DNA from 3 places in the Saccharopolyspora sp. NPDC002578 genome. Region 3 is predicted to be linked to each of the others. Evidence: riboswitches for the same ligand, from Rfam matches in the RefSeq annotation. Region 3 holds a riboswitch; each other region holds the start of a gene.
What was found. A riboswitch is a leader RNA that binds a small molecule or an ion and turns the genes downstream of it on or off. The one in region 3 is predicted to bind S-adenosylmethionine.

Region 1: it holds a riboswitch for S-adenosylmethionine, as region 3 does, so the genes downstream of both, ACWD38_RS03855 (aminotransferase class V-fold PLP-dependent enzyme) here and ACWD38_RS21830 (ATP-binding cassette domain-containing protein) in region 3, are expected to answer to the same signal.
Region 2: it holds a riboswitch for S-adenosylmethionine, as region 3 does, so the genes downstream of both, thrC (threonine synthase) here and ACWD38_RS21830 (ATP-binding cassette domain-containing protein) in region 3, are expected to answer to the same signal.

Annotation. Positions count from the first base shown of each region.
Region 1 is NZ_JBSFWJ010000004.1:112,024-114,214, forward strand. Features, by position in the region: gene ACWD38_RS03855 (aminotransferase class V-fold PLP-dependent enzyme) at 1-1,052, opposite strand, end outside; SAM riboswitch class IV at 1,091-1,205, opposite strand; gene ileS (isoleucine--tRNA ligase) at 1,333-2,191, opposite strand, start outside.
Region 2 is NZ_JBSFWJ010000005.1:76,447-78,637, forward strand. Features, by position in the region: gene thrC (threonine synthase) at 1-852, opposite strand, end outside; SAM riboswitch class I at 865-992, opposite strand; gene holA (DNA polymerase III subunit delta) at 1,099-2,082, shown strand.
Region 3 is NZ_JBSFWJ010000051.1:1,813-4,003, forward strand. Features, by position in the region: gene ACWD38_RS21825 (ABC transporter permease subunit) at 1-168, opposite strand, end outside; gene ACWD38_RS21830 (ATP-binding cassette domain-containing protein) at 165-1,187, opposite strand; SAM riboswitch class I at 1,460-1,551, opposite strand; gene rsmA (16S rRNA (adenine(1518)-N(6)/adenine(1519)-N(6))-dimethyltransferase RsmA) at 1,753-2,191, opposite strand, start outside.

The DNA of each region.
Region 1 (2,191 bases), on a different contig from region 3:
ACGCCGACCCGGTCGTGCTCGGCGCCGAACAGGCTCAGCTCGCGCAGCCCCGGCACGCCGCGAAGTCCGCGGCGCAGGCGCTGCAGCAGCAGTTCCTCGTGCCCGGTGATCGCGTCCGCGTGGTCGGCGAGCGCGGCGCACGCCGTGGCGAGCGCGTGCACGCCCACGGTGTTCGGCGAGCCCGCCTCGTGCCGTTCGGGACCGGTGTTCCAGTCGATCTCCCCGGTGTCCGGCACCGAGCGGGTCGCGCCGCCGCCCGCCAGGTAGGGCTCGGCGGCGTCCAGCCAGTCGTCCCGGCCGATGAGCGCGCCCGCGCCGAACGGCGCGTACAGCTTGTGCCCGGACAGCACCACGTGGTCCACGCCGAGTTCCGCGATCCGCACCGGGCGGTGCGGGGCGAGCTGGGCGGCGTCGAGGACGGTCCGCGCCCCGTGCCGCCGGGCGACCCGCGCGAGCTCGGCGACCGGCCACACCTCGCCGGTCACGTTGGAGGCACCGGTGAGCACGGCGAGCTTCGGCCCGTCGGCGCAGTCGGCGAGCGCGGCGTCGAGCAGCCGCACCGCGTCCTGCGGGTCGGCGGGGATGCCGAGCGTGCGCACCCGGTCCCCTGCCCACGGCAGCAGCGCGGCGTGGTGCTCGGTGTCGAAGACGACGACGGAGGTGTCGGCGGGCAGCGCCGTCGCCAGCAGGTTCAGCGAGTCGGTGGTGTTCCGGGTGAAGATCACCGAGTCGGTGCGGCGGGCGCCGACGAACCGGCGCAGCACGTCCCGCGCCCCCTCGTAGACCCGCGTGCAGACCTGCGAGGCGAACCCGGCGCCGCGGTGCACGCTGGCGTACCAGGGCAGCAGTTCGTTCACGGCGTCGCGCACCGCGGTCAGGCAGGGCGCGCTGGCACCGTGGTCCAGGTTGGCGTATTCGATGGATCCGCCGGTGACGAGCGGGACCCGCAGCTGGGCGCCGACGACGGCGGGAACGGTCGGAACCGAGTCCACGATGGACCAGATCGGGATTCCGGCGGTCTCGTCACGGCTGGAGCGGACGGCTGACGACACGATGCCTCCTGGGGCCTCACCGGGCCCGGAGCATTCGGGGCCCGCGCTTGCCGATCGCCCTGCGCGATCGGCCAGGTCCTCACCCGGGGCACCCCACCGCGGTAGGAGGGTTGCCGGCCAGCAAACCGGGGTTTCCCGCTGGCACTCATGACCTTCGACGCGAAACTCTAAGGATCGGTCGTGCGACGCGCAACCGTCCTGCGCGAAGTGGGATCCGCGCCACGCCCGATCCGGACGGGCTCCCCTTTGTCGGAGGGGAACCCGCCCGGAACCGTTTCGCTCAGACCCGTTCGACGCCGACCGAGACGGCGACGCCGTCACCGACGCTGCCCGCGAAGCCGCCGTCGGCCGCACCGGCTTCGACGGCGTCCGCCAGCGTCTCCGCGGCGATGAACTCCCGGTGCGCGTCGACGGCCGCCAGCACCTCCGCCGGGGCGGAGACGGCGACGCGGATCCGGTCGGAGACCTCGAAGCCGGCGTCCCGGCGCGCCTGCTGCACGACGCGGACCACGTCGCGCGCGACGCCTTCGGCCGCCAAATCCGGGGTGACCGCGCAGTCCAGCACGACCAGCCCGCTGCCGCCCGGCAGCGCCGCCGCGGCCCCGTCGTCGGTGGACACCAGGCGTTCGGTGAACTCGCCGTCCTGCAGCTCCGTCCCGTCGGCCACCAGCGCGCCCGCCGGGGTGCGGGTCCAGTTCCCGGACTTCACCGCCTTGATCACGCGCTGGACGTCCTTGCCGAGGCGAGGCCCGGCGGCGCGGGCGTTCACCGCGATCTCGAACCGGCCGTGCGCGGCCACGTCGGTGGTCAGCTCGACCTCCTTGACGTTGACCTCGTCGCGCACGAGGTCGGCGAACGGCCGCAGCGACTCCGCCTCCGGCACCGCCACGACGAGCTTCGCCAGCGGCAGCCGCACCCGCAGCGTGTTCGCCTTGCGCAGCGCCAGCGCCGACGAGCACACCTGCCGCACCCGATCCATCGCCGAGACCAGCGCCGGGTCGGCGGGCAGTTCGTCGACCAGCGGCCAGTCCGCGAGGTGCACCGACCGGCCGCCGGTGAGCCCGCGCCACACGGCTTCCGCGGTCAGCGGCAGCAGCGGCGCCACGACCCGGCTGACCACTTCGAGCACGGTGTGCAGC
Region 2 (2,191 bases), on a different contig from region 3:
GGCCTGCGCACCGAAGATCCGGTACGGGCTCTGCTCGACCAGACCGGTCTGCCCGAGCTCGCGGAAGCCCTTGTCGACCTTGGTCAGCTGCGAACCGGACGCGATGGGAACGACGATCTGCTCCGGCAGCCGCCAGCCGAGCTGCTCGGCGACCTCGAAGCCGAGGGTCTTGGAGCCCTCCGAGTAGTACGGCCGCACGTTGACGTTGACGAACGCCCAGTCCTCGTGCTCGGCGGCGAGCTCGGTCGCCAGCCGGTTCACGTCGTCGTAGTTGCCGTCCACCGCGAGCAGCGAGCCCTCGTAGACCGCGCTCATCAGGATCTTCGCCCGCTCCAGGTTGGAGGGGACGAGCACCACGGAGTCCCAGCCCGCGCGGGCCGCGGCGGCGGCCACGGCGTTGGCGAGGTTGCCGGTCGAGGGGCAGGCGAGGACCTTGAAACCGAATTCGCGGGCGGCGGCCAGCGCGACCGCGACGACCCGGTCCTTGAAGGAGTGGGTCGGGTTGCCGGTGTCGTCCTTGATCCAGATCCGCTTGACGCCGAGCGCCTTCGCGAGATTGTCGGCACGCACCAGCCTCGTACAACCGGGCTCGGTGTTCGGGTACTCCTCGACGTTCGTCGGCACCGGCAGCAGCTTCTTGTAGCGCCAGATCGACCGCGGGCCGGACTCGATGTCCTCGCGGCGGATGCGCCCGAAGTCGTAGGCGACCTCGAGGGGCGAGAAGTCCTCCAGCGAGACGAACTCGGGTGCCAGGGGCTGGCGGTGGCCCTCTTCCTTCGACACCAGTTCGACGGCGGGACCCAGGTCGTAGGTCTTACCGGTGGAGTTCGGGGCTTGGGCGGCAGCAGTCATCGCGAGGTCCTTTCCTCATCTGTCCCGCGGGCGGGTCGGAGTTGGCACCAATTTCTTCGACTGCCTCGCGAGTGCCGCGAATGGTCGAGATGGTTGCCGGGGCTTCATCGGGCCGTTCCCTCTGCCCCTCTGGATGAGCTATTCGGTTGTGGCGGCAACGTTACGGTAGGGCGCCGCGTCCTGGCCAGCACGGTCCAGCGCACGGGAACGATCCGCGGTGTCGCAGGGTCATGCGACGATGCCCCTATGAGTTCTCCGTCGGTGGTCTGCGACCCGCTGCATTTGATCCTCGGGGACGAGGAACTGCTGGTGGAGCGTGCCCTGTGGGAGGCGGTCGGGGCGGCCCGCGCGGCCGACCCGGAAACCGAGCTGCGCAGGATCAAGGTGAGTGAACTCACCCCGCCGGAGCTCGACGAGCTGCTGAGTCCCTCGTTGTTCGCGGAGGGCCGAGTGGTGGCGCTGGAGGCCGCGCAGGACGCGGGCAAGGAGATCGCCGAAGCGATCTTGTCCCACGCCAGGCAGCCCGCGGACGGCGTGGTGCTCGTGATCGTGCACAACGGCGGGGGCCGCGGCAAGAACGCGAAGGAACTGCCGAACGCGCTGCGCAAGCTCAACGCCCGGGTCACGGAGTGCAACAAGATCACCAAGGGCTCGCAGCGCGAGTCGTTCGTCAAGGACGAGGTGCGGCGCGCGGGCGGGCGCATCGACGCCGCCGCGGTGGGCGCCCTGATCGAGGCGGTCGGCTTCGACCTGCGCGAACTGTCCTCCTCCGCGTCGCAGCTGGTCGCCGACACCGGGGGCAAGATCGACGATGCGGCGGTGCGCCGCTACCACCGCGGTCGTGCTGAGGTGACCGGCTTCGTCGTGGCGGAGAAGGCCGTGACCGGGGACCGGGCCGGGGCGCTGGAGGCGTTGCGGTGGGCGCTGCAGCTGGGCGTGGCGCACGTGCTGATCGCCGACGCCCTGGCCGACTCGGTCCGCACCATCGGCCGGGTCGCCGCTTACGGCCGAGGGGACCCGTTCCGGCTCGCCGGCGAGCTGGGCATGCCCGCGTGGAAGGTGAAGAAGGCGCAGGGCCAGGCGCGGGGCTGGAGCAGCGCCACGGTCTCCGAGGCGCTGCGCGCCGTCGCCGCGCTCAACGCCGACGTCAAGGGCATGGCCGCCGACGCCGATCACGCCTTGGAGCGCACCGTGCTGCGCTTGGTCGACCTGCACTCGTCCCGGAACTGACGCGTACCGCCCACGCGGGTCCAGCGGCGCTTCGTGGTTGCCCCGCACGACGAAACGGGGCCCGTTCCCCGGAGGGAACGGACCCCGTTGTCAGCCTGCGACCGGTCGA
Region 3 (2,191 bases):
CGTCGGCCGCGGGTCCAGCCCGACCGGCGAGCTCAAGTGCAGGAACACGCCGAGCGGCAGGCCACCGAGCACTGCCAGCACGGTGGCCACCACCACCATGTAGAGCGTTTCGCCGGTGGCCTCACCGAGCATCTCCACGACTTCCGCCCAAGGGGTCGGATCACTCACGCAGCTACTCCATCAACGCTGACCGGGGCGCGCCGCACGTGCGCGTCGCGGTCGACCATCCATTTCAGCGCCTGCTCCGAGCGCTCACCGGTGAGTCCGATGCGGAACTTCGCGACCGGCGTGTCGCCGAGCCGGGTCAGGCCGCCGCCGAGGATGGACAGCTCCACCCCGAAGCGGCTCGACGCCTCCGGCAGCAGCGCGCCGACGGCGGCGAAGCCGACGAGCACCACTTCGGCGACCACGTCGTGGCGCACACCGGGCACGGCGGACGCCTGGTCGGTCTCGGGCAGCAGGCTGGTGCTGACGCGGCTGCCGGGATCGGCGACCAGGTCGAGCACCTTGCCGTGTTCGGCGACGCGGCCGTCTTCGAGGACCGCGACGTCATCGGCGATGCGGCGCACCACGGTCATGTCGTGGGTGACCACGAGCACCGTGACGCCGAGTTCGGAGCGGGCGCGGTCGAGCACCGTGAGCACCGAGTCCGTGGTGCTCGGGTCCAGCGCGGAGGTCGGTTCGTCGGCGAGCAGCACCGAAGGCTTGGCCGCGAGGGCGCGGGCGACCGCGATCCGCTGCCGCTGCCCGCCGGAGAGCCGGTCCGGGTAGACCGGCGCCTTGTCGGTGAGCCCGACGAGGTCGAGCAGCTCGGCGACGCGGCTGCGGCGCTGCGGCGCGGCCATCCCGGCCGCCTCCAGCGGCAGCGCCACGTTGCCCGCGGCGGTGCGCTGGCGCAGCAGCGAATCCCCCTGCGGCACGACCCCGATGTGGCGGCGCGCCGCACGCAGCGCGGCGCCTTCGAGCGCCACGAGGTCGGTGCCGTCGACGCGGATGGCGCCGCGGTCGGGCTTCTCCAGCAGCGCGATGCAGCGGGCGAGGGTGGACTTGCCGGCTCCGCTGGGGCCGACGACGCCGCACACGGCACCGGCGGGGACCTCCAGCGAGACGTTGTCGAGCGCGACGACGTCGGCTCGACTCGACTGGTCGTGCCGGAAGGATTTGGTGAGGTTCTCGACTGTGATCACGATCGCTCCGCATCAGCTCACGCCGGACCGGCGGGCATGCCGCATCGGCCGGGAAGGAGGAACAGAAAGGCTGGGGAAGGGGCTGCGACGACTTCGGTCGTCAGCGGACGCGGCGACAGGCCGTCGTGGTGCGGCGTCCGTGATCGATCACTCGGCGTTGGGTCAGCGCGAGGCCGTGCGGGCCGGATCCGGTCCGGGCGCGACCACCGCGGGCACGCCGACGGCTGGTCCGGGGCGCGCGTTCGCCTTCGAGCAGAGTTTCAGACACCACAACTCCATCGACCCTGGCGTTAGCACCTGCTCACTCGTGGAGTGGTTGCTGCGGCGTCGTGGAGCCAGGTCTCTCAGCCGCTCGGGATGGATTTCCCGCATAGTAGAACGCAGGGGTGTCGGCGAATGCAAGCTGCGGACGGTCACCATGTGGAATCGTTTGACAAATCACATCCCCCTCACGAGCAGGGATTCTTGATCAACCCAACTATTCCAGTGACCATATGTGAGCATCGCAACGCTTTTGGACCCGTTCGGTCGAAGCTCGGGCAACGCCGCGCGTTCAGGTGCGAACTCAGCGCACCAGCTGGGCGGCGGCATCGGCCACCCGGGCGAAATCCGCCACCGAGAGCTGCTCGCCCCGCGTCGTCGGCTCCACCCCGGCAGCCCGCAGCACCTGCTCCGCACGCGCCGCCGACCCGGCCCAGCCGGACAGCGCCGCCCGCAGCGTCTTGCGCCGCTGCGCGAACGCGGCGTCGATCGCCGCGAACACCTGCGCGCGCGGCGCCGCCGACGGCGGATCGATCCGGGTGAACGACACCAGCCCGGAATCCACGTTCGGCACCGGCCAGAACACGGTGCGCGGCACCGGCCCCGCGCGGCGCACGTCGGCGAACCACGCGGCCTTCGCGCTCGGCACGCCGTAAGTCCGGTTGCCGGGTTTCGCCGCCAGCCGATCCGCGACCTCCGACTGCACCATCACCAGACCGGTGCGCAACGACGGCAGCTCGGCC